DNA from 4 places in the Kitasatospora sp. NBC_01560 genome. Region 1 is predicted to be linked to each of the others. Evidence: riboswitches for the same ligand, from Rfam matches in the RefSeq annotation. Region 1 holds a riboswitch; each other region holds the start of a gene.

Evidence for each region. A riboswitch is a leader RNA that binds a small molecule or an ion and turns the genes downstream of it on or off. The one in region 1 is predicted to bind cyclic di-AMP.
Region 2: linked by a shared signal. The riboswitch ahead of OH807_RS33900 (hypothetical protein) and the one ahead of OH807_RS24450 (transglycosylase family protein) in region 1 are both predicted to bind cyclic di-AMP.
Region 3: linked by a shared signal. The riboswitch ahead of OH807_RS19730 (M23 family metallopeptidase) and the one ahead of OH807_RS24450 (transglycosylase family protein) in region 1 are both predicted to bind cyclic di-AMP.
Region 4: linked by a shared signal. The riboswitch ahead of OH807_RS08025 (peptidoglycan DD-metalloendopeptidase family protein) and the one ahead of OH807_RS24450 (transglycosylase family protein) in region 1 are both predicted to bind cyclic di-AMP.

The regions. Positions count from the first base shown of each region.
Region 1 is NZ_CP109364.1:5,587,012-5,594,375, reverse strand. It holds gene OH807_RS24475 (NAD(P)/FAD-dependent oxidoreductase) at 1-359, opposite strand, end outside; gene OH807_RS24470 (exopolyphosphatase) at 788-1,723, opposite strand; gene OH807_RS24465 (DUF501 domain-containing protein) at 1,726-2,400, opposite strand; gene OH807_RS24460 (septum formation initiator family protein) at 2,372-2,884, opposite strand; gene eno (phosphopyruvate hydratase) at 3,105-4,391, opposite strand; gene OH807_RS24450 (transglycosylase family protein) at 4,637-5,536, opposite strand; cyclic di-AMP (ydaO/yuaA leader) riboswitch at 5,538-5,707, opposite strand; gene OH807_RS24445 (cytochrome P450) at 5,934-7,271, opposite strand.
Region 2 is NZ_CP109364.1:7,821,214-7,828,577, forward strand. It holds gene OH807_RS33885 (aldo/keto reductase) at 1-793, shown strand, start outside; gene OH807_RS33890 (hypothetical protein) at 813-1,616, shown strand; gene OH807_RS33895 (hypothetical protein) at 1,764-2,192, shown strand; cyclic di-AMP (ydaO/yuaA leader) riboswitch at 2,413-2,579, shown strand; gene OH807_RS33900 (hypothetical protein) at 2,581-3,852, shown strand; gene OH807_RS33905 (hypothetical protein) at 3,920-4,474, opposite strand; gene OH807_RS33910 (IclR family transcriptional regulator) at 4,658-5,455, opposite strand; gene aceB (malate synthase A) at 5,657-7,309, shown strand.
Region 3 is NZ_CP109364.1:4,520,972-4,528,335, forward strand. It holds gene OH807_RS19715 (sensor domain-containing protein) at 1-644, opposite strand, end outside; gene OH807_RS19720 (GNAT family N-acetyltransferase) at 752-1,342, opposite strand; gene OH807_RS19725 (hypothetical protein) at 1,385-2,317, shown strand; gene OH807_RS19730 (M23 family metallopeptidase) at 2,371-3,228, opposite strand; cyclic di-AMP (ydaO/yuaA leader) riboswitch at 3,241-3,399, opposite strand; gene OH807_RS19735 (YiaA/YiaB family inner membrane protein) at 3,645-3,935, shown strand; gene OH807_RS19740 (alpha/beta fold hydrolase) at 4,051-4,878, shown strand; gene OH807_RS19745 (TetR/AcrR family transcriptional regulator) at 4,957-5,526, shown strand; tRNA gene OH807_RS19750 (tRNA-Ile) at 5,627-5,700, opposite strand; gene OH807_RS19755 (SpoIIE family protein phosphatase) at 5,894-7,364, shown strand, end outside.
Region 4 is NZ_CP109364.1:1,946,417-1,953,780, forward strand. It holds gene OH807_RS08005 (IclR family transcriptional regulator) at 1-161, shown strand, start outside; gene OH807_RS08010 (RidA family protein) at 273-680, shown strand; gene OH807_RS08015 (MFS transporter) at 826-2,091, opposite strand; gene OH807_RS08020 (DUF2470 domain-containing protein) at 2,362-3,081, shown strand; gene OH807_RS08025 (peptidoglycan DD-metalloendopeptidase family protein) at 3,346-4,341, opposite strand; cyclic di-AMP (ydaO/yuaA leader) riboswitch at 4,347-4,504, opposite strand; gene OH807_RS08030 (MFS transporter) at 4,815-6,368, shown strand; gene purB (adenylosuccinate lyase) at 6,376-7,364, opposite strand, start outside.

The DNA of each region.
Region 1 (7,364 bases):
AAGGTGCGGGAGACCGAGCCGGTCGCGACGACCAGGTACTCGAAGGGCAGCTCGTACGAGTCGCCGGCCGCGGGCTGGATGGTCGCGACCTTGCGGGCGTGGTCCACACCGGTGACAGCACCGGTGAGCACCTCCGCCTTCTTCAGGGCGCTGCGCAGCGGCGCGACGAGGTTGCGAGGCGCGACGTTGCCGCCGGCCGCCTCGGGAAGGAAGGGCAGGTACGTCATGTACGACCGCGGGTCCACGACCGTGACGGTCGCTTCGCCGTAGCGCATCTTCTTGAGGATGCGCATCGCGGCATACAGGCCGACGTAACCACCGCCGACAATGAGGATGCGAGGACGCTCCGTGGTGCTCATATCGGAAAGTATCCAGCACCGTCCGGAGCAGCCTTCGTGAGCCCGGTCACAAGCCACTGGACACCCCGTGCTACACTTCGCGCCCCCTCGGAGCGGCCGGGGGTGTCACCTCACGGCCCCCACGGCCCCCCTGTGAGCACAGGCGTGCGGATGCCCCACCTGAGCAGCAACGATCCGCACCACGCCTCGGTTCCCGCGCGTGATTTCGATTTTCAAACCCGTACGGGAACACAGCCTGCGATCCAGCGGGCGTCACGGCTACCGCACCTTCAGTCCCACATTTCGGACGTTGCGGGCACTCGGGCACGACGAATGGCTGGATCGCCATGTGAAGAAATTCACGAAGTTTCTCGCCCGGCCCCGGGCGCGCCCCGGCCCCGGCACCCCCAGCGGGGTCCCGGGGCCGGTCGGGTAAGGCCCGTACGAGGTCAGGAGGCCATACTCCAGGCGATGCCGTCCAGGATGTCGTGCTCGCTGACGACCAGCTCGGCGGCGCCGGTCCGGGTCATGATCTCCAGCAGCTCCAGGGCGCCGGCCGCGATCACGTCCACCCGGCCGGGGTGCATCGACGGGATGGCCGCCCGCTGGTCGTGGGTGGCGGTGAGCAGCTCGTCGGCGATCCGGGCCACCTGCTCGCGGCTGATCCGCGAGTGGTGGATCGCCCCGGAGTCGTAGGCCGGCAGGTCCTGGGCGATCGCCGAGACGGTGGTGACCGTCCCGGCCAGGCCCACCAGGGTGGCCGCGCCGGTCAGCGGGACGACCTCCTCGGCCTTGTCCAGCTCGGCCCGGACGTGCGCCCGGGCCTCGGCGACCTGCTCCGCCGACGGCAGCTCGGCGCCGCCGAAGTGGCGCTCGGTGAGCCGGACGCAGCCGATGTCCACCGAGCGGGCCGCCCGGACCTCCGCGCCGCCGAGGACGAACTCGGTGGAGCCGCCGCCGAGGTCGAAGACCAGGTACGGCGCGGGGAACTGACCGCCGGTGAGCTCCTTGGTGGCGCCGACGAAGGAGAGGTGCGCCTCCTCCTCACCGCTGACCACCTCGGGGCCGACGCCCAGGATGTCGCGCACGCCCTTGGCGTACTCGTCGCTGTTCTCGGCGTCCCGGGAGGCGCTGGTGGCGACGAAGCGGATCCGGTCCGGACCGACCCCGAAGCCGGAGATGATCTCCGCGTACTCGCGGCAGGCCGCGAAGGTGCGGGCCAGCGCGTCCGGGTGCAGCCGGCCGGTCCGGTCCACGCCCTGGCCCAGCCGGTTGATGACCATCCGGCGGTCGAGGTCGGTGATCTCCCCGGTCTCCGGGTCGAGATCGGCGACCAGCAGCCGGATCGAGTTGGTGCCGCAGTCGATCGCGGCCACGCGCGTCATGCTCACTCGGACTCCTGCGGTGCGGCATCCTCGGCCACGCGCTTCTTGGCGGCGCGCTCGGCGGTCTTCTGCTCCTTCGCGGCGATCACGGCCGCGTGGTCCTGCTCCTTGGCACGGTTCCGGGCGACCCGCCCGCCGGCCGCCTCGACCTCGGCCGGGGAGACGCAGGGGCCCTTGGCCCACCAGTCCTCCAGCATGCCGATCGCCTCGTCGCCGAGCGGGTTGACGCCCTCGCCGGCCGCCAGGGAGTGGCCGACCAGCACGTGCAGGCACTTCACCCGGTCCGGCATGCCGCCCGCGCTCGGGAAGCCCTCCAGCACCTCGATGGCGTCGCGGCGGGCGATGTAGTCCTCGTGCGCCTTCTGGTAGGCGGCGGCCAGCTCCGGATCCTCGGCGAGCCGGGCGGTCTGCTCCTTCATCACGCCGTCCGCCTCCAGGGTGCCGATCAGCGAGGCGGCCTTGGGGCAGGTCAGGTAGTACAGGGTCGGGAACGGCGTGCCGTCCGCGAGCCGGGGGGCCGTCTCCACGACGTCCGGGTTCCCGCAGGGGCAGCGGTGCGCCACGCCGCGCAGACCGCGCGGGACCCGGCCGAGCTGGGCGGCGATGGCCGCGACGTCGGCGTCGGAGACGGAGACGGAGGGGTGGTTCTCAGTGGTCATGGGGGGAGCTGGCTCCAGCAGGGGGCAGGGATGTCTGCGACGGGCGGGGAGGGGGCGGGGCGAGGGCCGCGGTGGTGTCGGCGGCGTCCACCGAGTCCCACACGCTCGCGTACCAGGGCTTGGCGGCCTTCGCCGGGGCGGCGGCCGTGCCGTCGGACGGCGCCGGCGCGGGCACGGAGGACTTGGCGGCGCCCTGGCCGGCCCGGTCCACCGCGATGTACGGGGTCTCCCCCGGCATCGCGTAGTGCAACCGGGCGCGGGCCTGCGCCTTGACGTACTCCGGGTCCTGCCAGCGGGCCTTGTCCCGGCGCAGCTGTTCGACCTGCTGCCGGGCGTGTTCGGCCTTCGCCCGCTGGGCGGAGATCTCGGAACGCTGGGAGATGAACTGCCGCGTCGGGTAGGCGAGGATCGCCACCAGCGAGCAGAGCACCAGGACGAGAACGGTCGCCCGGCTCGTGAAGCGCGGCCGGGCCGCCAAGCCCGGGATCCGCCAGCCTGCCATCTCCCGTGTCCCCTCCTGTCGCACCGGTGCCCCGCCGCCCACCCTACGGGGTGGACGGCGGGGCACCGGTCAGGCGTGCGCGGGCGGGCCCGGCTCGGCCCTCGTGCGCGCGGCCTCGGGTCACTCCGCGGCGCGGCTGAGCTGGTTGTTCCGCGGCGCGACTGCGCTCGTTACTCCGCTGCGCGGCTGTGCTCGTTACTCCGCTGCGCGACTGTGCTCGTTACTCCGCTGCGCGGAAGCGCGGGAAGGCGCCGCGGCCGGCGTACTCGGCGGCGTCGTCGAGGATCTCCTCGATGCGCAGCAGCTGGTTGTACTTGGCGACGCGCTCGGAGCGGGCCGGGGCGCCGGTCTTGATCTGGCCGCAGTTGGTGGCGACGGCGAGGTCGGCGATGGTGACGTCCTCGGTCTCGCCGGAGCGGTGCGACATCATGCAGCGGTAGCCGTTGCGCTGGGCCAGCTCGACGGCGTCCAGGGTCTCGGTCAGCGAACCGATCTGGTTCACCTTCACCAGCAGCGCGTTGGCGGTGCCGGTCTCGATGCCCTTGGCCAGGCGGGCCGGGTTGGTGACGAACAGGTCGTCGCCGACCAGCTGGACCTTGTCGCCCAGCTTGACCGTCATGGCCTTCCAGCCGTCCCAGTCCGACTCGTCCAGCGGGTCCTCGATGGAGACCAGCGGGTACGCGGCGACCAGCTCGGCGTAGTACTCGATCAGCTCGGCGGCCGAGAGGGCCTTGCCCTCGAACTGGTAGGCGCCGTCCTTGTAGAACTCGGAGGCGGCGACGTCCAGGGCCAGCGCGATGTCGCGGCCGGGCACGTAACCGGCCTTCTGGATGGCCTCGGTGATGAGGTCCAGCGCCTCGCGGTTGCTGTCCAGGTTCGGGGCGAAGCCGCCCTCGTCGCCGAGGCCGGTGGAGAGGCCGCGCTCCTTCAGGACGCCCTTGAGGGTGTGGTAGACCTCGACGCCCCAGCGGACGGCCTCGGAGAAGGACTCCGCGCCGATCGGAGCGATCATGAACTCCTGGATGTCGACGTTGGAGTCCGCGTGCGAGCCGCCGTTGAGGATGTTCATCATCGGGACGGGCAGGACGTGCGCGTTCGGGCCGCCCAGGTAGCGGAACAGCGGCAGGTCGCTGGCCTCGGACGCGGCGTGCGCGACGGCCAGCGAGACGCCCAGGATGGCGTTGGCGCCGAGCGAGGACTTGTCCGGGGTGGCGTCCAGGTCGAGCATGGCCTGGTCGATCAGGCGCTGCTCGGTGGCGTCGTAGCCGACCAGCTCCGGGCCGATCTGCTCGATGACGGCCAGGACGGCCTTCTCCACGCCCTTGCCGAAGTAGCGGTTCTTGTCACCGTCGCGCAGCTCCAGCGCCTCGAAGGCACCGGTGGAGGCACCCGACGGGACAGCGGCACGACCGGTGCTGCCGTCGTCGAGGCCGACCTCGACCTCGACCGTGGGGTTGCCACGCGAGTCGAGAATCTCACGGGCTACGACGACATCGATGGACGGCACGAGGCATCTCCTAGCGGAAGCAGGTCCGGCTGACGATGGGTGCTGTCGGCCGGACGATTGCGGAGTCGTTACGACCAGAGCCTAACCGCACGGGCTCCCGGGGCCACGCTGACCTCGGTCCCGTCTCAGCGTGTGGCCGTGCTACCCGCCGGTAGTTCACCTGGTTGCCGGTCGAAAGACGACCGGATGGGGACGAAGGGGGCCGAACCGGCCCCCCTCGCGCACCACTGCGGGCGGACGGCCGGTCAGCCGAGGCTGAGCACCTGGCCGGGCATGATCAGGTTCGGGTCCGTACCGACGGTCCCGCGGTTGCCGTCGTACAGCGCCTGCCAGCCGCCGGAGACGCCCTGGGCGCCGGCGATGCCGGCCAGCGTGTCGCCGTCGCGGACGGTGTAACCGTGACCGGCCTGCTGCTGGGCGGCGGCCGGGGCGGCGGGGGCGGGCTGCGCGACCCGGGCGTCCTGGGCGGCCCCCTGGCCGGCGTACTGCTGATAGACGCTCTGGTGACTGGTCCAGTACCAGTCACCGTTGCTCTGGTACCAGAACACCTTCGCGTCGGCGTCCCAGCCGGCGTGACCGGAGAAGCCCGGGGCCTGGGTCTCCTGCTGCCCGTACTGCTGGACGGCGGACTGCGGCGCCTGCTGCTGGACCGGCTTCTGCGCCGGCTTCTGGGCCTGCTGCACGGGCTTCTGAGCCGGCTTCGACGGTCCGGGCTGCTGCGCGGCGGGCTTGGCGTCCGCCGAGGTGTCGACCGAGGCCGGGGCACCGCCCTTGCTCAGTCCGGCCTTCTGGGAGCAGACCGGCCAGGCGCCCGGGCCCTGCGAGGCGAGGACCTTCTCGGCGACCGAGATCTGCTGCGCCCGGGTGGCCTGGTTGGCCTGCGGCGCGTAGCCGGTGCCGCCGTACGCCTTCCAGGTGCTGGGGGTGAACTGCAGACCGCCGTAGAAGCCGTTGCCGGTGTTGATGCTCCAGTTGCCGCCGCTCTCGCACTGGGCGACGGCGTCCCAGGTCGAGGCCGGGGCGGCCGAGGCACCGGTGGCGGTGAGCAGCGGCATCGCGAGCCCGACGCCGGCCACGCCGGCGACGGCGATGGCCCTCTCGGTCTGGGTGCGACGACGGTGACGGCCGGTTCCAACGAACAGCATGAAGGTCCCTCTCCGCACGCCTGCGAGGTGAGCTGTCGGGTTCGGACCGGGAGGTGGCCCGGCCGCGTGACGCGGACTTCCTGCCCGCGCGGGCGGCTTCACCCCGAGCCGTGGGGGACGGCAACAAACCTGGTTCCCCCGCCCCTGCCCAGGGTCTGGTCGGTTTCCCGTGGCACGGCGGGCAGGATTCGGCGTCCCGTGCACGAGGTCCGCAGCTGCGAACTCCACGGAGGGTAGACAGATCCTCTTACCAATCACAAGCTCATATCGCCGACATCACACAGAAATTACGACGCATGGTCGATCGCCCACCAACGACGGCGCTATGTCCGGATTGATGACGGTTCAACCCCCGTGCCTCCGCGCGTCGACGACACTCCATCAGAGTGGCGACGCCTCAGAACCCACTGTCGGAGGAATCACCCGAAGACCCGGCGGAAGGCATCGGGGAACTCACCGAGGACTTCTCCGGTGAGGTCACCGACACCTTCTTCGCCGGACTGAATTCGACCGGGAGCTCCCGCAGGCCACGCATGATCAGGCCACCGCGCCAGCGCAGGTCGTCCGGGTCGGCGGCGAGTTTCAGATCGGGCAACCGGGTGAGCAGGGTGGCCAGCGCCGCCCGCCCCTCGAGGCGGGCCAGCGGGGCGCCGATGCAGTAGTGGATGCCGTGCCCGAAACCCAGGTGCGGGTTGTCCGTCCGGCCGAGGTCCAGGGTGTTCTCCTCCACGAACCGCGCCGGGTCCCGGTTGGCCGCCGCGAGCACCACCAGCACCGGGTCACCGACCGGGATCGCCACCCCGCCGATGGTCAGCGGGCTGGTCGCGAACCGCCAGGTGGCCAGCTCCACCGGCCCGTCGTACCTCAGGAGTTCCTCGATCCCGGTCTCCAGCAGGCCGCTCTCGCCACGGGCCACCGACTCCTGCAGCTGCGCCCGCCGGTCCGGATTGCGCAGCAGCGCGTAGGTGCCGTTACCGATCAGGTTGACCGTCGTCTCGAAGCCCGCGAAGAGCAGGATGAAGGCCATCGCCGCGGCCTCGTTCTCGGTCAGGTGCTCGCCGTGGTCACTGGCCCGGATCAGGCCGGAGATCAGGTCGTCGCCGAGGTCCGCCCGCTTGCGGTGGATCAGTTCGAGCAGGTACGAGCGCATCTTCTTGACGGCACGCCCGACACCCCCGCGCCGGCCCCCGCCGTGGCGGATCATCATGCCCGCCCAGTCACGGAAGTCGTCCTGGTCCTCGGCCGGCACGCCGAGCAGGTCACAGATCGCGTAGATGGGGAGCGGGAAGGCGAACTCGTGGATCAGGTCGGCGCTGCCCCGCTCCGCGAACCCGTCGATCAGCCGGTCCGTGAGCTCCTGCACCCGCGGCTCGAACTCGGCCACCCGGCGCGGCGTGAACGCCTTCGACACCAGTCGGCGCAGCCGCGTGTGGTCCGGCGGATCGATGTTCAGCAGGTGCGTCATCAGATCGGCCTGGCGCTCGCCCGGAATGCCCACCCGGCCGGTGCGGTGCGCCTGCCCGCTGTGGTGCACCGGGTTCTTGGAGAGCCGCCCGTCGGCCAGCGCCTGCCGGGCATCCGCGTACCTGGTCACCAGCCAGGCCTCCACCCCGCTCGGCAGGGTGGTGCGGTGCACCGGCTCGTGCTCCCGCAGCCAGGCGTACGCCGGGTACGGGTCGGCGGCGAACTCCCAGGTGAAGAGGGGCGGGCGGGCGGAATCGGGCTGCACTGACATGGGTCGACGGTATCCCGGTGGGGTTCCCCGGCGGCGGTCCGGTCGGGGCCCGGACGGCGGCGCGGCGGGCGGCGCGGCGGGCAGTGCCGACAG
Region 2 (7,364 bases), 2.2 Mb from region 1:
CTACCGGGGCGGCTCGGCGCATCATGATTTGGCGCCCGCGTTGCGCACCCATCCTGACATCTCCGTCTCGACCAAGGTCGGGTTCATCTCCCGGACTGCCGCACTTGAGGCACTGGCGGCGGGAGTAATCACGCCCGCGCAGGCCGAAGAGGGGCACAGCCTGCGCCCCTCCTACGTCCGCTGGCAGACCGAGCGCAGCACCGTCGAACTCGGACGGCACCCGGAGGTCGTGTTTCTGCACAATCCCGAGCGGATCGGAGAGCGGAACACGGTCCTGGCCGCCATCTCGCGCGCCTTCGAGGCACTGGAGGAACTGGTAGCCGCTGGTCTGATCGGGGGGTATGGCGTCGCAACCTGGTCGGGATTCTCAGCCGGGACGTTCACGGTGAACGACCTGGTTGACACCGCCTTCCGGGCGGCTGGCTCGCGCCATCACCTACGAGCGATCCAGCTCCCTGTGTCGCTTGTGGCCCTGGATGCCGCTGTGGAAGCCCTGGACGGACTCGGCCCGATCGGCACCGCAGCAGCAGCCGGTCTGGACGTGTTCGCTTCCTCCCCCCTCCATGGGGGTGATCTGCCCGGCATGATCACCCGCGACTTGGCGGAGCTGATCCGTCCAGGGCTCGAACCACCGGAGGCGGCTCTTCATGTAGTCGCATCAACGCCGGGCATCTCGCGGATACTCCTGGGCACCTCCAACGCGGCACACTGGCAACGGGCCTTCCGAGCCATAGAGTTGCCCCCGATGACCGCTGCCGCCCTCCGGGAGATCCACCGTGTTCTATCCCCCTGATGCCGCCACCACACATCGCATGGTCGCCGCCTGGGAGCACACCCAGGCGGCGACCGGCGGCCTGATCACTCCGGGCCGTGGCTCGCTGTGGGGCTACGAGGGGCGGACCCTGTCCGGCCACGCATCCACCGATACCGGTGAGCGCGTGTGGCTCCGACTGGTCAGCGAGAAGACCGACCGAGCCAACGGCCGACTCTGGGAGGGGCCGGCCGCAGCACAGCAACAGCTCTCGCCCGGCATCCCCCGGCCTGCATTGCGCACCGTCACTCAGTGGGGCAAGGGAGACCACACCTACCGGGCTGAGGTCTACGACCTGCTGACGGAGCAACTGGTCTCGGCGTCCCCGGTCATTGAGGCAGCCCCCGAACTGCCGAACGAATGGTGGGCGAGTCTCCGCAGCGCGATCGACACCCTAGGGACAGCGGACCCTCTCGACCGGGACGCTTGCCGCGAGGTCTACATCCGACGCCGAGTCCCCGAGTTCACCGGAGTCGTCCCCGGCGAGATCCACTGGACAACTGCACACGGTGACCTGCACTGGTCGAACCTCTGCGGTCCGACCTTGGTCATTCTCGACTGGGAGACGTGGGGAAGAGCGCCGGTCGGCTTCGATGCGGCCATGCTGCTAGTGCATTCCCTGCTGGAACCAGCGACAGCTTCGCGGGTGGCTGATGTGTTCGCTGACGTGCTGGACAGTGATGCCGGGCATCTCGCCCAGCTCATTGCCGTGACACAGATTCTCCAGGCCGCCGACCGGACCCCCTTCTACACCGCCCTGGCTCCTGCGGCCCGCAAGCACCTCGATGTTCTGACGGGCCACTGAAGAGGAGACGCCCATTCCGATGCCCGGGAGGAAGGCGATGCCCTGGTGGGAGAGGTTGCGTAACTCGACACCTTGGGATGTCTCCGCAGGTCGGGAACAAGGTATACGGGTGAACCGTTCACCTACACGGCGCAACCGTGCCTCGGGGTGCTGCCCACCGGCGGGTACGACTGCTACCCGGGCCAGCGCCAGCTGCTCGCCCGGTGGGACGGCAGCTACGGGGTGGACGGCACCGCCCAGGACTGGTGGACGACCTACTACGGGGGTCAGGGGCTCTACACCGCGGGCCAGGGCATCCAGGCGGCCGTCGACGCCGGCTCGCTGATCGGGCCGCTCCAGCGGGCGGGGATCCCGGCGGCGGTCCGGACGTACCTGCTGGCCGGCGGCTCGGCCGACATCCCGGGCGTGCTCAACGAGAACCGCGGGCCCAGCGACGGGATCGTCTTCACCCGCAGCGCGCTGGACACCACGGGGGTCGGCACGGTCGGCGGTACGCGGCTGGTCGGCGGTCTGAACCACCTGGAGCTGGCCTGGGCACCCGAGGCGATGGGCCAGGTCGCGGCCTGGCTCGCCTGACCGGCCGGCCCCTGACCCCCGCCGACCTCCGACCACACCCGCCGACCCAACTGATCAACTCGGCAAAGCCGTTGATCAACTCCGCCCCGCCCGGCTGTGACCTGCGCGACAACCGCCCCCGGGGAGTTGTCGCCCCGAGGGCGGCCTGCCTAGCCTGCACGGGACGTCCGCTTCGCGGGCCTCCCCCGTCGGGACGCCGAGTCCTGTCCACCCGACGGCGGGCAACCGAGCACCACAGCGGACGGGAGCGGGGGACCCAGGTCAGTGCCCGGCCCGTGCGCTCCCGCGCGCGGTCCGCGGCTAGGGGTGAAGCCGCTACCCACAGGCGGCCGGGCAACCTCGGCCCGAACCCGACAGCTCACCTCGCAGGCGTCGCAGAGGACACCCCATGCAGAAGCCTGCCCGGCGCACCGCGCCTCGCCATGCCCGCCCCTCCCGCCACCGCCGCAACGCCGCGTTCGGCGTCACCGGCGCGCTCGCCATCAGCGGTGCCGGACTCCTCGGCGTCCCGGCGCTGACCGGGGCCCAGGCGGCCACCGCGCCGACCGTCACCCAGGACAAGCTCGCGCCGGCCGCGATGGTCGCCGGCAAGGCCACGACCGCCTCGCTCACCGTCCACTCCTCGGCCTGCTTCACCGCGAAGACGCTGGGCGTCGGCGTGCGAGACGCAGCCGGCCGCAACCTGGACTTCCCCGGCAACGTCGCCAACGCGCAGATCTGCCCGAGCGGCCTGTCGATCACCACCGGCGCCCGCACCCTGCCGGTCGGCACCTACACCCAGTTCGGCTTCTGGCAGGACTCCGCGGGTGCCTGGCACAACCTGCCCTCGCAGCAGCTCGTGGTGTCCGGCACCGCCGCCACCCCGTCGCCGACGCCCACCCCCACGGCCACCGCGACCCCCACGGCCACCGCGACGCCCACCCCCTCCCCGTCGGCGAGCGCCACCGCGAGCACCCCGGCCACCGGCGCCCCCGTCGCGGGCAAGAAGCTCACCTGGTCCGACGAGTTCAGCGGCCCGATCGCCTACGGCTCCCGCTGGACGGGGGACAAGAGCAGCTCGTACCACTACGGCAACCACAACCCGGACGACAACAAGCTCGACTGGCTGAACAAGAACAACGTCAGCGTCTCCGGCGGCGTCGCCACCTTCACCGCCAAGCCGGGCGCCAACAAGCTGGAGAACGGCAAGCAGTCCTGGGACACCGGGCTGCTCACCACCGAGTACTCCAGCGAGGGCTTCCAGGTGAAGACCGGCGACTACGCCGAGACCCGGGTCAAGCTCCCGGCCGGCACCGGTGCCTGGCCGGCGCTCTGGACGTGGAAGAACGGCAACGGGGAGATCGACTCCTTCGAGTACCACCCCGACAACCCGAACCTGCTGGAGCTGACCAACCACGTCAACCCGGGCCACCTGTACTACACGGACGCCAAGGCGATCGCGAAGGACGGCTGGGTCACCATCGGTACCTCCTACGGCGCCAACTCGGTCGACTGGTACGTCAACGGCACCAAGGTCTACTCGGACGGCAAGGGCGTCGGCGCCAACTGGTCGGCGTACCTGATCCTCAACCTCTCCCTGAGCGCGGGCCAGTACCACGCCGCGCCGCAGGGCACCGCTCCGATCACCTTCGCCGCGGACTACGTCCGCGTCTACCGCTAGGAAGCCACGCGTGGAGGCCGCCCGGACGGGATCCGGGCGGCCTCCACGCGGCTCCGGTGGTCTCCGCTCAGCTCCGGGCGGTTTCCACGACGTGGATCGTGAACGGCTGCCTGTTGTTCGCCTCGTTGCCGTCGTCGTCGCTGCGCACCGCGACGTAGCCGCCGCTCAGGTCGCCGACGGGGACGGTGGCGGCGAGCCGGACCGGGATCAGCGCGGTGGCGGACCGGAACAGCGGCAGCCCCGCGCCGAAGGTGCAGCGCACCCGGTGACCGTTCTGGAACTCGTAGCAGTTCTCCGGGAAGAACGGCCCCTCGGCCGTCACCCCCTCCGGCAGGGTGACCACCACGGTGAACGGCGAGGCGGTCCGGTCGGGCCCGCCGTTGGCGACGAAGGCGTGCACGGTGGTGGTGCCGCCGGGCGAGGTGGCGTCCGGGTCGATCCGGACCACCTCCAGGTCGGAGCTGGAGGTCTTCGGCGCCGGGGCCTCGGCAGCCGGCTCGGCGGCCGGGGCCGGCTCGTCGACCGGGCACGCCATGGCCGTCCCGCCGACCATGGCCACCAGGGCGCACCCCACCGTCAGTGACCTGCCGAGGAAGCTTCGTACGGACGTTCTGCGCGACATAGCCGCTCACCGTGCCCTTGCGTTCCGGCGTCCCGCACCGTCGCGGAGCGCTCCCGCACCCAGCGTGACCGACGGGCCCGCCGGCGCCGCTCCAACCCGCCCTCGGGCCGCCCGAACGGGCGAACCGCGACTTGGGGGCGGATGCCGCGGACCTCCCGTCCGGGCAGGTCCGGTGACGCCGCGTCAGGGAGCCAGGACCTGCCCGAGCCGGTTCGCGATGTGGTGCATCACCGGGACGAGCGCGGCCGCACCGGCCTGCTCCTCCAGTGCCCGGATCCGGGCCTCCGGGCCGGACACCGAGAGCGCCGTCGGCGTGGGCGCGCCCGGTACCGCGAGTGCGATGCAGCGCACCCCGATCTCCTGTTCCTGATCGTCCACCACGTAGCCGCGCTCGCGGGCCTCGGCCAGTTGGCGCAGCAGCTCGTCCGGGTCGGTCACGGTGAATTCGGTGTGCGCGGCCAGCGGGTTGGGCCCGAGCACGGCGCGCGCCTCGGCCTCCGGCAGCTGGGCCAGCAGTGCCTTGCCGACGCCGGTGCAGTGGGGCTGCACCCGGCGGCCGACCTCGGTGAACATCCGCATCGAACGCCGCGACTGCACCTGCCCGACGTAGACCACCTCACCGCCCTCCAGCACGGCCAGGTTGGCCGTCTCGCCGGTGGCCTCCATCAGCTCCGCCAGGTAGGGGCGGGCCCAGCTGCCGAGCAGCCGGCCGGCCGTCTCGCCGAGCCGGATCAGCCGCGGCCCGAGGGTGTAGCGGCGCGCGGTGTCCTGGCGCACATAGCCCTGCTGGACGAGGGTACGAACCAGTCGGTGGATGGTGGGCATCGGCAGTCCGGAGGAGGTGGAGAGCTCGCTGAGCGTCGCCACGCCGCCGGAGTCGGCCAGCGCCTCCAGCAGCTGGAAGGCGCGCTCGACGGACTGGACACCGCCGCTCGCGCGGTCCGTGCCCTTCGTCGATGCTGTGTCGGGGGTCGCGACCACCGGCGTTCCCTTCGCTGTCGGGGGAGGAGTAGAGTCCCTGCGATCACCTCAACAAACCGTTGAAATTCTGTATCGCGGAAACTAGTCTCCACCTTACAGAATCGAAGGCTCCGGTACTCGGGGTTCACCTCGGTTCAGATCAAGGAAGTTCCCACCGGAACTCCCTTCGCCATGCTCAACCGTCTTAGGAGTGTCCTGCTCATGGCTACAGATCAGGGACCCGCCGGCGCCTCCCCCGCCGCTCCGGTCGTCACTGTCGCCGGTCCGCGAGTCCACCGGTCGGAGGAGGTGCTCACTCCGGAGGCGGTCGCCTTCGTCGTCGGCCTCCACCGCACCTTCGAGGACCGTCGGCAGGAGCTCCTGGCCCGCCGCAGGACCCGCCGCGCCGAGATCGCTCGGTCCGGCACCCTGGACTTCCTCCCCGAGACGGCCGCCGTGCGCGAAGGCGACTGGACGGTGGCCGAGGCCCCCCGCGCGCTCCAGGACCGCCGGGTCGAGATCACCGGCCCCACCGACCGCAAGATGGTCATCAACGCACTCAACTCCGGCGCCCGGGTCTGGCTCGCCGACTTCGAGGACGCCACGGCCCCGACCTGGGAGAACGTGGTCAGCGGCCAGGTCAACCTGATCGACGCCTTCGAGGGCCGGATCGACTTCACGTCCTCGGCCGGCAAGGCCTACACCCTGAAGCCCGCCGCCGAACTCGCCACCGTGGTGGTCCGCCCGCGCGGCTGGCACCTGGACGAGAACCACCTGCTGGTGGACGGCCGCCCGGTGGCCGGTGCCTTCCTCGACTTCGGGCTCTACTTCTTCCACAACGCCGCCCGGCTGATCGCCCGCGGCGCCGAGGACCCGAACTCCGGCCCGTACTTCTACCTGCCGAAGACCGAGAGCCACCTTGAGGCCCGGCTCTGGAACGACGTCTTCACCCACGCCCAGGCCGCCCTCGGCATCCCGCACGGGACCATCCGGGCCACCGTGCTGATCGAGACCATCACCGCCGCGTTCGAGATGGAGGAGATCCTCCACGAGCTGCGCGACCACGCGGCCGGGCTCAACGCCGGGCGCTGGGACTACCTGTTCTCGATCGTCAAGAACTTCCGCGACGCCGGCGAGCACTACATCCTGCCGGACCGCAACACCGTCACCATGGCCTCGCCGTTCATGGCCGCCTACACCCGGCTGCTGGTGCAGACCTGCCACCGGCGCGGCGCCCACGCCATCGGCGGCATGGCCGCGTTCATCCCCAGCCGCAAGGACCCCGAGGTCAACGCCGCCGCGCTGGAGAAGGTCAAGGCGGACAAGGACCGCGAGGCCGAGAACGGCTTCGACGGCTCCTGGGTCGCCCACCCGGACCTCGTGCCGGTCGCCCGCGCCTCCTTCGACGCCGTGCTCGGCGACCGCCCGCACCAGAAGGACAACCCCGGCCCGGCCGAGCCGGTCACCGCCGCCCAGCTGCTCGACATCGCCGGCGCCGGCGGCACCTGTACCCACGCGGGGCTGCACAACGCCGTCCAGGTCGGCCTCCGCTACATCGAGGCCTGGTTGCGCGGTCTCGGGGCCGTCGGCATCTTCAACATGATGGAGGACGCCGCCACCGCCGAGATCTCCCGCTCGCAGATCTGGCAGTGGATCCACAACGGCGTCGTCCTCTCCGACACCGGGGAGAAGACCACCGCCGACCTGGTGCGCCGCCTGGTGGCCGAGGAGCTGGCCGCGCTCCGGGCCGAGCTGGGCGACGAGGCCTACGCCGGCGGGCGCTGGCGCGAGGCCGCCAAGCTGTTCGAACAGGTCTCCCTGGCCGAGGAGTTCGCGGACTTCCTGACCCTCCCCGCGCTTCCCCTGCTGGGCTGATCCCAATCTATCCACCGGTGCGGCCGGTGCCGCCTTCCAGGCTGTAGCAGTCCGG
Region 3 (7,364 bases), 1.1 Mb from region 1:
AGGAAGACGAACAGCAGCCCGAGCAACGACACCCCGGCGATCTGCAGCGGCGACTGGATGAAGTAGACGTGCTCGACGCCGTGGCTGTCGTAGAAGTCGAACAGCTGGAGGCCCGGCCACCCGACGTACGTCGGGTACACCCAGTGGTAGACCGGGTAGAGCGCGAGCGTCCAGCCGATCAGCAGGAAGACCAGCGAGACCGAGAAGCTGAGCACCGCCCAGGGGAACATCACCACCTGGTACAGCACGGCCTTCCAGCCCGCCGCGTCCGCCAGCCGGGCGGTGCACCGGCCCCAGGCCCCGGGCCGCACCACCCGGACCGGCGCCGGGCCGGGCACCTCCAGTGCCAGCATGCCGGCGGCCCGCGCCCGCTCCAGCCGGCCGAAACCGCGGGACGCGGCGGTCAGGCCCGCCAGCACCGGCAGGCCCAGCACCGTGAGGAAGGTGCCCAGGCCGAGGCAGAACAGGGTGACGGCGAGGGCGAAGCCCGCGAGGGCGACCGGCAGCCCGGTGAGCGCGAAGCCCAGCTCCCGGTAGAAGTAGGAGGAGAACGGCGCCCGCCAGGCGTACGGCGGCTCCTGGGTACGAAGGGCACCGTCGTGGCGGTCGTACTCGCTGGGCAGCGTGCTCTGGCTGGTGCTCATGGCCGGCCTCGGTCCTCGGTCTCTGTGGTGCGGTCGGGCTGATGTGCCAACCCTGTCAAAGCCGCCGCCCGGCGGACATCCGGCTCCCCGGCGAACGGGGGGTGGGGTTAACCCCCCGCTCCGGCGGCCCGGCCGGTGCCCGGCCACTCGTCGGCGAGCAGTGCGTACTGGAAGGAGTCGTGCCACGCCCCGCGCAGGTACACCTCGTGCCGCACCCGGCCCTCCAGCGCGAAGCCGGCCCGGGTGAGCACCCGGGTGGAGGCCGCGTTCGCCACGTCCACCCGGGCGGCCAAGCGGTGCACGCCGAGCTGCCCGAACGCGAAGTCGCAGAGCAGCCCGGTGATCTCGCCCGCGTAGCCGCGGCCCCAGGTGTCGGGCCGCAGCGCGTAGCCGAGCAGGGCGGAGCGGTGGCTGCCGAGGGTGAGGGCGGCGCTGCCGATCGGGGTGGCGTCCGCCGGGTCGTCCGCGTCGGCGAGCCGGGTGACGGCGAGCCGGTAGACCGTCCGTTCGTCCCGGAGCGCCTCCTCCAGGTACTGCTCGATCTGGTCCGCGCACTCCTCCCGGTCGTGCGGTTCGAACGGCAGGTACCGGGTGGCCTCCGGATCGCCGAAGACGGCGTGCAGCGCGTCGGTGTCCGCCGGCGTCAGGTGGAACTCGCGGATGGCCAGGCGGGGGCCGGTGAGGCGGACGGGGACCATGCCTGCCGACCCTACCCGGGCTTTCCGGTTACCGTACGTGACATGGAAGAAGAAGACCTGCGGCTCGCCCCGCGCACCAAGGCCGCCGAACTGCTCGCCTGGGCGGAGGCCGGGGGCCGCGCGCCGGTGGCCGACGCCGCGGTGCGGGCGGTGCTGGCGCTGCTGGAGCTGGGCGAGGGCAGGATGCACGACGGCTGGCCGGAACTGACCTCGAACGCCGTGGAGCACCTGCTGTACGAGCGGCTCCACCTGTACGTCCAGCCCGCGCCGGAGCAGGACCCGGCGGCGTACGGCGAGGCGGTGCGGCTGCTGATCGACCACCAGCGGGCGGCGAAGCGGCTGAACGCCAAGCGGCAGGAGCGGCTGCACGCCGAGGCCGAGTGGCAGGGCGAGGTGGCCGCCGGGCTGCTCCGCCGGGCCGACCTGGTGACCTGGCCCCGGCTGTACACCCTGCTGCTGCGCGCGGACGGCGTGGACGTCACCGACGAGGCGGCGGTGCGGGAGTGGCTGGCGGCGTTCCGGGAGCTGCCCGAGGAGGACCGGCGGGCCGCGTACGGGGCTCCGGCGGCGGCCGGGCTGCTCGACGAGCCGGACGACAGGGGCTGGGGCGAGGGCTGGATGATCTCGGTCGGGATGGCCACCGACGGGGCCCGGCGGCTGCTGGAGCAGGGGCTGATGCGGCGCAGCTACCGCAATCTGGCGGAGCTGACGGCGCTGGGCCGGCCGATGCCGGACGAGCTGGCGGGGGACTTCGGGGCGTTCGAGGAGGCGGCGGCCCGGGCGGCAGTGGAGCTGTTCGGGGAGTGGACGGTGCCGGGGCTGCCGCGGTTGCTGGTGGCGGAGTTCCCCGACCTGGCGCCGGAGCCGGGCCAGGAGGAGATCGACGCGTACCTGGCGGGCCTGCCGGAGGATCCGTCCGAGGAGCAGTGGGAGGACCTGCCCGAGGAGCTGTGGGCCGGGCTGCCCGCGGAGTAGACGCGCAGGTGCCCCCCGGCCGCCGCGGCGGCCGGGGGGCACCTGCGGCGTGGTCAGGGGGTGATGCCGCGCTGCTCGAACCAGGTCTCCGGGTCGACCGGGGCGCCGCCGCCGGGGCGGACCTCCAGGTGCAGGTGCGGGCCGGTGACGTTGCCGGTGGCGCCGACCTTGCCGAGCTGCTGGCCGGGGACGACCTTGCCGGAGCCCTTGATGATCGAGGAGAGGTGGCAGTACCAGATCTCGGTGCCGTCGGGCAGCGTCTCGACGATCCGGTAGCCGTAGGAGCCGGCCCAGCCGGCCGAGGTGACGGTGCCCTGGCCGACCGCGTACACCGGGGTGCCGGTGTCGGCGGCGAAGTCCAGGCCGGTGTGCAGGTGGGCCCAGTACGAGGCGCTCTGGCCGTAGTGGGCGGAGAGGTTGTAGTCGCGCACCGGGAGGTTGATGGCGGCGAGCTTGGCCTTCTCAGCCTCCTGGGCGGCCTTCTCGGCCTCCTGCTGCTGGGCGGCGCGCTTGGCCTCGGCCTCCTTGGCGGCCTGGACGCGGGCGCCCTCCTCGGCGGCGGTGCGCTGGCTGTCGGCCTGCTGCTGGATCCGGGCGGCGAGCGCGAGGCCGGGGTCGGCGGAGAGCGCGACCGGGGTCTCGTCCGGGGCCTCGACGGCGGGGGCGGCGGCCGGGGTCGCGGAGGCGAAGCCGGTGGCGCCCAGGGTGGCGGCGACGGCGGTGACGCCGAGCAGCGGCGCCGTCCCGCGGGTCTGACGCGGCATCCGGTGCCGGTTGGTCTCGGCGGCCGGCGGGGCGGCCTCGTCGGGTCCGCCGTACTCGCCCGGGTGTGCGGGCGGCCACGGGTGGTCGAGCAGCTGGGTGCCGGCGGAGGAGCCGGGCAGATGTGCCGGAGAGTGCGACGACGCCACGGAGGCGCGCTCCTTTCCTTCCTTCGCGCCTACCGGGTTAGCTGACGGGTTCGGAGCAGGAAGGTCTCCTACGGCTGGGCCTGGGCCCGGCCGATTCACCCCAAGGAACGTGGTTCCCCGGCTCCCTGGCCTGCCCGGAGGCCGGCCGGCGGGATTAGGCGACGGCGCACGGTGCCGTCTGGGTACGGCGTTGCGGACCGCGCTGCGTTATCAAACGTTAATCCTAGGAGCCCCTGATTCCAAGCCATCCGTTCGGGACACCCGGATACAGCCCGGACCTTACGCGACCGGATGGGCGTTTTGGGGCGGTTCGCAACAACTGACACTACCGAACGTGACAGTACGTCAACGAACGGCCCCCCATCTGAGTACTTCTACTCATGTGCGACCCCGGCCGGCGCGGCCATCCTGGCGCCATGAACGCTCCGATGCAGTCCCGCACCACGGCCGCGTACTACATCCAGGCCGTGCTCTCCTTCGCCCTCTCCGCCGGCGCCCTCGCGATCGGCATCGCCTACCTCCCGGTGGGCGGCTGGACCAGGGCCTTCCTCGGGATCGGCCTGCTGTACACCGTCACCTCCTCGTTCACCCTGGCCAAGGTGGTCCGCGACAGGCAGGAGACCAACGAGATCGTCACCCGGGTGGACCAGGCCCGGCTGGAGAAGCTGCTGGCCGAGCACGACCCGTTCAAGGTGGAGGGGGTCTGACGGCCGCCGGGGCCACAGCACCGATAGCTTGACAGCTAAGGCTATTAGCCTTAGCTTTATGGCTATCGGCAGCACCCGCCGATAGCCCGAGTTCCGGCGGACCCAGGAGGCCCCCATGTCCGGCACCACCGCCCCCACCACCCAGTACCTCGACGTCACCGGCGGCCGGATCGCCTACGACGACACCGAGCAGGGCGACGGCGCCCCCGTCGTCCTGCTCCCCGGAATGCTGGACAGCCGGACCGCCTACCGGCACCTCCGCCCGCTGCTGACCGCCGCCGGCCGCCGGGTGATCACCATGGACCTGCGCGGCTTCGGCGAGTCCTCGATCGCCTGGGACGACTACTCCCCGGCCGCGATCGCCACCGACGTCCTCGCCCTGCTCGACCACCTCGGCATCGAGCGGGCCGTCCTGGCCGGCAACTCCTACACCGGCGCCACCGTCGTCAAGCTCGCCGGGGACGCACCCGGGCGGGTCGCCGGGATCGTCCTGCTCGACGCCTTCGTCGAGAACCTGCCGCCGAACGCCCTGCAGCGCGCGATGTTCGCCGCGATGGGCGTGCTGCTGGTGCACTCCCCCGCCTTCTGGGGCCTCTACCACCGGAAGATGGCCTACCCCGGCCCCAAGCCGGCCGACTTCGACGCCTACGTGGACGGGCTGGTCGCCGCACTGCGCACCCCCGGCCGCAAGGCCGCGACCCGCGGCTACGTCCGCGGGGAGTCCGCCCCCGAGGGCTGGACCGCCGCCGTGACCTGCCCGGCGCTGGTCCTGATGGGCAGCAAGGACCCCGACTTCCCCCGGCCCGAGCTGGTCGCCGACCGGCAGGCCGCCGCGCTGCGCGCCCGCAAGGTGATGATCGAGGGCGCGGGCCACTACCCGATGGCCGACCACCCGCAGGCCACCGCCGACGCGCTGCTGCCCTTCCTCGCCGAACTGGCCTGAGCACCACCGCCGGCCGCACCGGCCCCGCGCCTCGCCCCTCGCCCCCGCCCCCGCCCCGCCTCCAGGGAGACCGCCCCCATGCCCCGCGTAGGACTCACCCCGGCCCAGGTCGTCGGACACGCCCTCACCCTCATCGACGAGCAGGGCCCCGAGGCCCTCACCCTGGCCGCCGTCGCCGCGCGGGCCGGAGTGGCCACGCCCTCGCTCTACAAGCACGTCAGCGGCGGCCTCGCCGAACTGCGCCGGCTGATCGCCGTCCGGGTCACCGAGGAGTTGGCCGACCGGCTCGCCGAAGCCGCCCTCGGCCGCGGCGGGGACGACGCCGTCGCCGCCCTCCTGCGCGCCTACCACGCGTACGCCACCGAGTACCCGCACCGCTACAGCGCGCTCCCGCAGGCCCCGCAGCCGGACGACGACCTGACCCGGGCGGCCGCACGGCTGGTCGGCGTGATCATCGCGGTGCTGCGCGAGTACGGCCTCGACGGGTCGGAGGCCGTCCACGCCGCCCGTGCCGTCCGCTCGGTGGCGCACGGCTTCGCCTCGCTCTCCACCGGCGGCGCCTTCCAGCTCGCGGAGGACCTCGGCGACACCCAGGACCGGCTGATCGGCATGCTCACCGGCGGCCTCCGGCACTGGCCGGGGCGCTGACCCCGGCAGCGGGCCGGAGCGGGGAAGCACCGGCCCGGGAAGCAGCCGGGCGGGAAACAGCAGGGCCCGGAGCGGGATCGCTCCGGGCCCTGCGACGCGGTGGGCCTAACAGGACTTGAACCTGTGGCCTCTTCCTTATCAGGGAAGCGCTCTAACCGTCTGAGCTATAGGCCCGCACCGAGAGGAGATTCTACTCGACCCGCGGGCGCTCTCGCCCCGCCGGGCGGCAGGGCGGCCGCGAGCCGCCCGACGCCGGTCCCGGTGCACCGGCTGGGTCACCGTTCACCGGCCTGAGAAATAAGGTATGAAGAATTGAGTGTCCGATCAGGCGCCACCCGCACCAGGCACCGGAAAGGCCGGGGATCCCATGGACCTGACCTCGCCGTGGCTTCCCCCCTCCGAGGACGAGAGCCGGACGCCGCGGAGCAGCCCCACCGCGCGCAGTGCCATGCGGTGCGTCCGCTTATTGCTCGCCTGCACCAGCGCCGCCGAGCTCCTCGGCACCGTCCTCGCCGAGGGCCCGCACTGGATCACCGGCGAGGGCTCCGCGCTCTACCTGCTGGACCAGGCCGGAATGCTCCGGCTCACCGCCTCGCACGGCCTGCCCGACTGGGCCCACGAGCGCTACGGCGTGGTCGACCCGGCGAGCGAACTGCCCGCCGCGATGGCGCTCCGACTGCGGCGGCCCTACCTGCTCAGCCCCGAGCGCACCAGCGTCGACTACCCCAACCGGAACGCCGGGATGGGCACCGGCATGGTCGCGATCATCACCCTGCCGATGATCGTCGACGAGCAGCCGATCGGCGTGCTGGCCCTCGCCCTCGCGCACCGGGGCACCGTCCCGCGGCGTGACCTCGACGTCCTGGAGACCCTCGGCGACGCCTGCGCCCACCGGCTCTCCCACCTGCTCGACCACGTGAACGCCGGCGCCCGGGTGCCGCACGGCGTCCGCCCCGGGCCCGGCACCGCCGGCGAGGCCGGCCAGGCCGCCGACCCGGCCGCCGGCCTGGCCCACCCGATGCTCTCGCTCGCCGTCCGCTCCGCCGGGCACGGCGCCTTCGAACGCGACCTCGTCACCGGCGAGACCTACTGGGACGCCCAGGCCTACCGGGTGGTGGACCGGCCGCCGCCGGCCGCGGGCGCGCCGGCCACCGCACCCGACCTGGACCGGCTCGTCCACCCCGAGGACCTGCCGGACGTCCAGGCCGCGCTCGCCGAGGCGCTCGCCACCGGCGGCCCGTACCGGATCACCTACCGGGTGCCGCGTCGCAGCGGCGGCGCGGTGCGGGTCGAGGAGACCGGCGAGGTGATGCTGGACGTGCACCGGCGGCCGGTCCGGATCGCCGGGCTGCTGGCCGACCGGGACCGCGTCCGCGCCCCGGGCGAACGCCCGCCCGCCGACGGGCCGGCCGACTCCCCGGCGGCCGGGGCCCGCTCGGCGCTGCTGCTGGCACTCACCCGGGCGCTGTCCCGCGCGATCACCGTCCGGGACGTCACCACCGCCGTCACCGACATCGCCCGCCCCGCGTTCGGCGCCGCCAGCATCGTGCTCGACCTGGTGGACGAGGGCCGGCTGCTGCCCGTCTCGCACACCGTCTACGGCGGCCCGCGGCGCACCGAGCTGACCCGGCTGGCCGACCTCTCCGAGGGCGTCATGCAGCACGCGCTGGCGCGTTCGGCCCCGCTGTTCAGCGAACCCGGCCGGGCTGGGCGGGCCGGCCGGGCCCCGGACGGCGGCGACGCCCGGCCGACCGGGCCGCTCACCCCGGCCGCCTGGGCGGTGCTGCCGCTGGTCGCCTCCGGCCGGCAGGTCGGCTCCTGCCTGATCACCTTCGCCA
Region 4 (7,364 bases), 3.6 Mb from region 1:
CACCGATCCGGGACGCAAGCGGCCGGGTCGTCGCGGCCGCCTCGATCTCCGTCCCGGACGTCGTCCTCCCGTACGAGCAGGTGCTGGAGCTGCTGCCGCAGTTGCTCGCCGCCGCCCGGGCGGTCTCCGCCGACTGCGGGCAGCGGCCCCCGGCCGGCTGACCCCGCCGGGGGCCGCTGCCCGGGCCGGACACCCACGGCCGGCCCGGCCCTTCCGCTCCCACCGAGTCCCACCGAGTCCCACTCCCACCGAGTCCCCTGCCGAGGAAGCCCATGAGCGACAAGACCGAGATCCGCACCGACAACGCCCCCGCCCCGGCGTGGATGTTCTCCCAGGGCGTCCGCAAGGGCCCGATCCTCCAGGTCTCCGGCCAGGGCCCGCAGGACCCGGCCACCGGCGAGTACCTGCACCACGGCGACGTGAAGGCGCAGACCCGGCGGACGCTGGAGAACGTCAAGGCGATCGTGGAGGCCGGCGGCGCGACCGTCGAGGACGTCGTGATGTTCCGCGTCTACCTCACCAAGCGGTCCGACTTCCCGCTGATGAACGAGGTCTACGCCGCGTTCATCGACGAGAACATCAAGCCGGGCGGCGTGAAGCCCTGCCGCACCACGATCTTCGTGGAGCTGCCGCAGGAGCCGATGCTGGTCGAGATCGACGCGCAGGCCGTGATCGGCTGACCGACCGGTCCCCTGAGCGACCGGTCCCCGTCGACCGGTCCTGGCGGACCGGCCCGCGGGCCGGGCAGCCCGACGGCACCGAGGGCCCGGACGCGAACCGTCCGGGCCCTCCCGCGTCACCGCCCGTCCGGCGCGGCGCGGCCGGTCACCGCCCCGCGGCCACCGACTCACCGGCCGGCTCCCCGACCGGAGCCCCGCCCCGCGCCACGACCTTGCCGCCGCCGGCGGCGGCGTCACCAGCACCGCCGTCGGTCGTGGCGGTGACGCCCGAACGCCGGTCCAGCGCACCGGAGAAGAGCGCCACCCCGAGGGCGAGCGCGGCCATCAGCCCGCCCACCCAGTTGGGCGCGTCGTACCCGAGGCCGCCCGAGATGACCAGCCCGCCGATCCAGGCGGCGAGCGCGTTGCCCAGGTTGAACGCCGCGATGTTGGCCGCCGAGGCCAGCGTCGGCGCGCCCGAGGCCTGGTCCATCACCCGCTTCTGCAGCGGCGCGACGGTCGCGAAGCCGAACACCCCGATCAGCGGGATGGTGGCGATCGCCCCCGCCTTGCTGTGCGCGGCGAAGGTGAAGGCGAACAGCAGCACCGCCAGCACCGCGAGGATCACGTACAGGCTGCGCATCAGCGCGCGGTCGGCGAACCAGCCGCCGAGCAGGTTGCCGACGAAGAGGCCGACGCCGAACAGGAAGAGCAGCCAGGTGACGCTGGAGTCGGCGAAGCCGGCCAGCTCGGTCATCATCGGCGTGATGTAGGTGAACATCGCGAAGATGCCGCCCCAGCCGAGCACCGTCATGGTGAGCGCCAGCCAGATCTGCGGGCGGCGGAAGACGGCCAGTTCGGGGCCGAGCCGGGTGTCCTCGGCCCGCGCCCGGACCGGCACCAGCGCGGCGATCCCGGCGAAGCCGACGACGCCGAGCGCCGCGACCACGTAGAAGGTGGAACGCCAGCCGAAGTGCTGGCCGAGCAGGGTGCCCATCGGGACGCCGAGCACGTTGGCGGCGGTGAGCCCGGTGAACATCAGGGCGATGGCGCCGGCCCGCTTGTGCGGGGCGACCAGACCGGCGGCGACCACCGAACCGATGCCGAAGAAGGCACCGTGCGCGAAGGCCGCGAGTACCCGGCCGACGAGCAGCAGGCCGAAGGCGGGGGCGACGGCGGAGACCAGGTTGCCGGCGATGAACAGGCCCATCAGCATCAGCAGCATCCCCTTGCGGGGGATCCGGGTGCCCAGGACGGTGAGCAGGGGCCCGCCGACCACCACGCCGAGCGCGTAGCCGGAGATGAGCAGGCCGGCGGTGGGGATGGAGACCGAGAAGTCGCCGGCGACCTCGGGCAGCAGGCCCATGATCACGAACTCGGTGGTACCGATGCCGAAGGCACTGATCGCCAGCGCCAGGAGCGCGAGGGGCATGAGGGAACCGCTTTCCGGAGCGTACAGAGAATGTTGCGCGTGCAACTACCGAGGTCGACCATACGACCGATCGACAGATACTTGCAAGCGCGGACTATCTCCATGCGCAAATCACCGGACCCGGAAGCGCCGTCCGAGTGCCGCGCGAGCCCGCGTCACGCAGGCCCGCACCGCGCGGGCCCGCGACACGGGAGCCCGCGCACCCCGGGCCGCTTGCCCCAGCGGGGCGAAGTCATTAGGTTAGGCTCACCTAACTCACCGGAGGTCGCCATGAGCCCCAGCCCCACCGACGCCGAGGCGCCCGAACCCACCGCCGCCGAACGGGTCTGCAGCCTGCTCGGCGCCACCTCCTCGGTGGTGATCCGCGCCTGCGGCGAGTACCACGAACTCGACACCCCGGTCTCGGTGCACGGCTCCCGGCTGCGGCTCAGCGCCCCGCTCGACGCGCCGCTCACCCTCGCCGTGACGAGGGAACAGGACGGCCTCGCCGTCGTGCTGGACCTCACGGACATCGCGCCCGTCGCCGTCCGCGACCGGGTCCGCGGCCGCCTCACCCTGGCCGGGCGGCTGCACCTCGCCCACCTCGCCGACGACGGGCTCAGCGTGCACCTGCGCCTGCACGTCGCGCACGCCGTCCTCTCCACCCCGTACGGCACGACCGCGCTCACCGGCGCCGACATCTCGCTCGCGCGCCCCGACCCGCTCGCCCGCTACGAGGCCGGCCTGCTCACCCACCTCGCCGACGACCACCCGGACGCGCTCGCCGTGCTCACCCGGCTGCTCGACCCCGCCCTCCTCACCGGGCGGCCCGACGTCCGCCCGCTCGCGCTCGACCGGTACGGCCTGGTGCTGCGCCTGGACCACCCGCACGGCCACCGCGACGTCCGCCTGGTCTTCCCCGAACCGGCCGCGGACGCCGACGAGTTCGGCCACCGGGTGCACCAGCTGCTGACCGCCGCGCACCGCACGCTGCCCGCACACCGCGCCTGAATTCCCGGCCTGTCTGCCCTCCCCGCCGGAAACAAGACCGGAAACGGCACCGGAACCAACAGCGGAAAAGGGCACCGGAGCACCGGCGGAAACGACGGCGGCCGGCCCGGCCCGCGAATCGAAATTCGCGGGCCGGGCCGGCCTGGGCGTGTCCCGCGCCCGTGGTACCGCCGAAGGTGCGGCGATCATCCGGTCGAGCGGTCACCCGACATGACCATCCCGGAGATCGTTCGCCCCGCACCCGGCGGAAGTCCCGACCAGAGGTCAGATGGAGACGCCGTGCGCCCGCAGGTAGGCGATCGGGTCGATGTCCGAGCCGTACTCCGAGCCGGTGCGGATCTCGAAGTGCAGGTGCGGGCCGGTCACGTTGCCGGTCGCGCCGGAGAGGCCGATCTGCTGGCCGGCGGTGACGGTCTGACCGATCTTCACGCCGATCGAGGACAGGTGGGCGTACTCGGCGTACTTGCCGTCGGCCAGCTTGATCTCGACCTCGTTGCCGTAGGCGCCGCCGTTGCCGGCCTTCACCACGGTGCCGGCCGCGACGGCGCGCAGCGGGGTGCCGGTGGAGGCGACGAAGTCGGCACCGGTGTGGTGGCCGGAGGCCCACATCGAGCCGGCCACGCCGTAGGCGGTGCCGAGCTTCGGGTTGGCGACGGGGGCGACGTAGCCGGAGGTGCTGGCCACGGCGGCCGGGGCCGGGGTGGTGGCCGGCGCGGCGGGCTTCGCGGCGGGGGCGGCCGGCTTGACGGCCTGGACCGGCTTCGGGGCGGCGGGCTTGGGGGCCGGCTTCACCGAGTCGTGCGAGGCCTGCGGCTTCGCGGCGGGGGCGGCCGGCTTGGCGGCCTCGGCCGGAGCGGCGGTGCCCAGCGCGAGCTTCTGGCCCGGGTGGATCAGGTTCGGGTTGGCACCGACGACCGAGCGGTTGTGCTCGTACAGCGCCTGCCAGCCACCGTCGACGTTCTTGGCGGCGGCGATCTTCGACAGGGTGTCCCCGCCGACGACCTTGTAGCTCTGCTCGGCAGCGGCGGCGGCCGGGGCGGCGGTCTCGGCGGCCGGCTGCGCGGCGGCGGCCGGGGTGGCGTCGACGCTGGTGGCGCCGGTCCAGGTGCTGGTCTGCGCGGGCTTCGCGGCCGGGGCGGTGTGGGCCTGGGCGCTGATGGTGGTCACCAGCGGGAGGGCGAACGCGGCGCCGGTGACGGCGGTGGCGATACCGATGCGGGCGGCGCGGGGCAGGGCGATACGACGAGCCTGTGCGGGCATGGGGGTTTTCCTCTCCGACGCCTGCGAGGTGAGCTGTCGGGTTCGGGCTGGAGTTGCCCGGCCGCATAGGCGGCTTCACCCCAAGCCGGACCGTGAATTCCGGTCCGGCGACTTACCTTTGGGTCCCCCGCTCCTGCCGTACAGAGTTCGGTTCGTACCACCGGGCAGCGGCAGGACTAGGCGTTCCACCCGGTGGCCACCCGGGCCAATGCCGGGCGGTCGCTGAACTAAAACCCATCCGTCCGGGTGAAGCAATGTCGATCTCTTGAACCCGCAACAAAGGCCCGGAGCACCGTGACGCTCCGAATGATCGGCTGCACGGTATGTGCACAATCGATTCACCGCGCGCCACTGATCCACGACACTCCGCCGATTTCGGTTCCCGTCCGCATTCGGTCGCCTACGGAAAGCCATTCACCGACACACCCCCGGTGAGCCTTGTCACGTGGGCGCCCGGGGCGGACGATCGGGCCGTGGCCACCTCCGAGGCCGGCACCCTGCGGCTGAGCACCGCGCAGGGTCGCTGGGTACTACTGGCGACGGTGCTCGGTTCCAGCATGGCGCTGCTCGACGGCACCGTCGTGAACGTCGCCCTGCCGCGGATCGGCGCCGATCTCGGGGCCCAGCTCGCCGCCCTGCAGTGGACGCTGAACGCCTATCTGCTCACCCTGGCCGGGCTGATCCTGCTCGGCGGCGCGCTCGGCGACCGCTACGGACGGCGCCGGATCTTCCTGCTCGGCGTGGTCTGGTTCGCCGTCGCCTCCGCGGCCTGCGCCGCCGCGCCCACCATCGAGGTGCTGATCGCCTCCCGGGCCGTGCAGGGCATCGGCGGGGCGCTGCTCACACCCGGCTCGCTGGCGATGCTCCAGGCGGTCTTCCACCCTGACGACCGCTCGGCCGCGGTCGGCCTCTGGTCCGGCCTCGGCGGGGTGTCCGCCGCGGTCGGCCCGTTCGTCGGCGGCTGGCTGGTGGACGGTCCGGGCTGGCGGTGGATCTTCCTGCTGAACGTGCCGCTCGCCGCGCTGGTGGTCGCCGTCGCGTCCCGGCACGTGCCGGAGAGCCGGGACGAGAGCGCCACCGGCCGGTTCGACGTGCTGGGCGCCGCACTCGCCGCGCTCGCCCTCGGCGCGGTCACCTACGCACTGACGGCGGCCGGCGGCGGGCTCACCCCCGGGGTCTGGGTGTCGGGGGTGGCCGGGCTGCTGCTCGGCTGGGCCTTCGTCGAGGTCGAGCGCCGCTCCGCGGAGCCGATGCTGCCGCTCGGCCTCTTCTCCTCGCGCCTGTTCACCGCCGTCAACCTGGTCACCCTCTGCGTGTACGCGGCGTTCAGCGGCGTCTTCTTCCTGCTGGTCGTGCAGTTGCAGATCGTCGCGGGCTTCTCCCCGCTGCTGTCCGGGCTGGCGCTGGTGCCGATCACCGTGCTGATGCTGGCGCTCTCCGCCCGGGCCGGCCGGCTCGGCAAGCGGATCGGCCCGCGGCTGCCGCTCACCGTGGGCCCGCTGCTCTGCGCGGCCGGCGTGCTGCTGATGCTGCGGATCGGCCCCGGCGCCTCCTACTGGGTGGACGTGCTGCCGGCCGTCACCGTGATGGGCTGCGGGATGGTCCTGCTGGTCGCCCCGCTGACCGCCACCGTGCTGGCGGCGGTGGAGGTCCGGCACGCGGGCATCGCCAGCGGCGTCAACAACGCCGCCGCCCGCGCGGCCGGCCTGCTGGCGGTCGCCGCCCTGCCCGCACTGGCCGGGCTCAGCGGCGACGCCTACCAGGTGCCGGCCTCGGTGGACGCCGCGTTCCACACCGCGATGCTGATCTGTGCCGGGCTGCTCGTCACCGGCGGGCTGACGGCGGCGGCCACCGTCCGGGGCAACGTCCTGGCCCCCGAGGAACGCCCGGTGGCCGAGCCGGACTGCCGCTACGCGTGCGGCACCAACGCCCCGCCGCTGGACCCGGGCCACGTCGGCACCGGGCACCCCCCGGGAACGGGAGAGGGCCCCGCCACCGGAACGGCAGCGGGGCCCTCGACCGACTGACCCGACGTCAGAGGATGTCGCCCGGGGCGTACTTGGCGGCCTCCGGGTAGGCGGCCGCGACGGCCTCGACCCGGCGGACCACCTCGGCGACCTGCGCACCGGCCGCGCCGGTGAAGGAGAGCCGGTCGGCCAGCAGCGCGTCCAGCGCGGCCCGGTCCAGCGGGATCCGCTCGTCGGCGGCGAGCCGGTCCAGCAGCTCGTTCTCGCGGGCACCGGCCCGCATCGCCAGCGCCGAGGCGACGGCGTGCTCCTTGATGACCTCGTGGCCGGTCTCCCGGCCGACGCCCGCGCGCACCGCGCCCATCAGCACCTTGGTGGTGGCCAGGAACGGCAGGTAGCGGTCCAGCTCGGCCTCGACCACGGCGGGGAACGCGCCGAACTCGTCGAGCACCGTCAGGAAGGTCTCCAGCAGACCGTCGAAGGCGAAGAAGGCGTCCGGCAGCGCGACCCGGCGGACCACCGAGCAGGAGACGTCGCCCTCGTTCCACTGGTCGCCGCCCAGCTCGGCGGTCATCGACGCGTAACCGCGCAGGATGACGGCCAGGCCGTTGACGCGCTCGCACGAGCGGGTGTTCATCTTGTGCGGCATCGCGGAGGAGCCGACCTGGCCCTCCTTGAAGCCCTCGGTGACCAGCTCGTGGCCGGCCATCAGGCGGATGGTCTTGGCCAGGCTGGACGGCGCGGCGGAGAGCTGGACGAGGGCGGTCAGCACCTCGAAGTCCAGCGAGCGCGGGTAGACCTGGCCGACCGAGGTGAGCACGTTGTCGAAGCCGAGGTGACCGGCCACCCGGCGCTCCAGCTCGGCGAGCTTGTCGGTGTCGCCACCGAGCAGGTCCAGCATGTCCTGGGCGGTGCCGACCGGGCCCTTGATCCCGCGCAGCGGGTAGCGGGCGATCAGCTCCTCCAGGCGGCGGAAGGCGACCAGCAGCTCGTCCGCGACGGTCGCGAAGCGCTTGCCCAGCGTGGTGGCCTGCGCGGCCACGTTGTGCGAGCGGC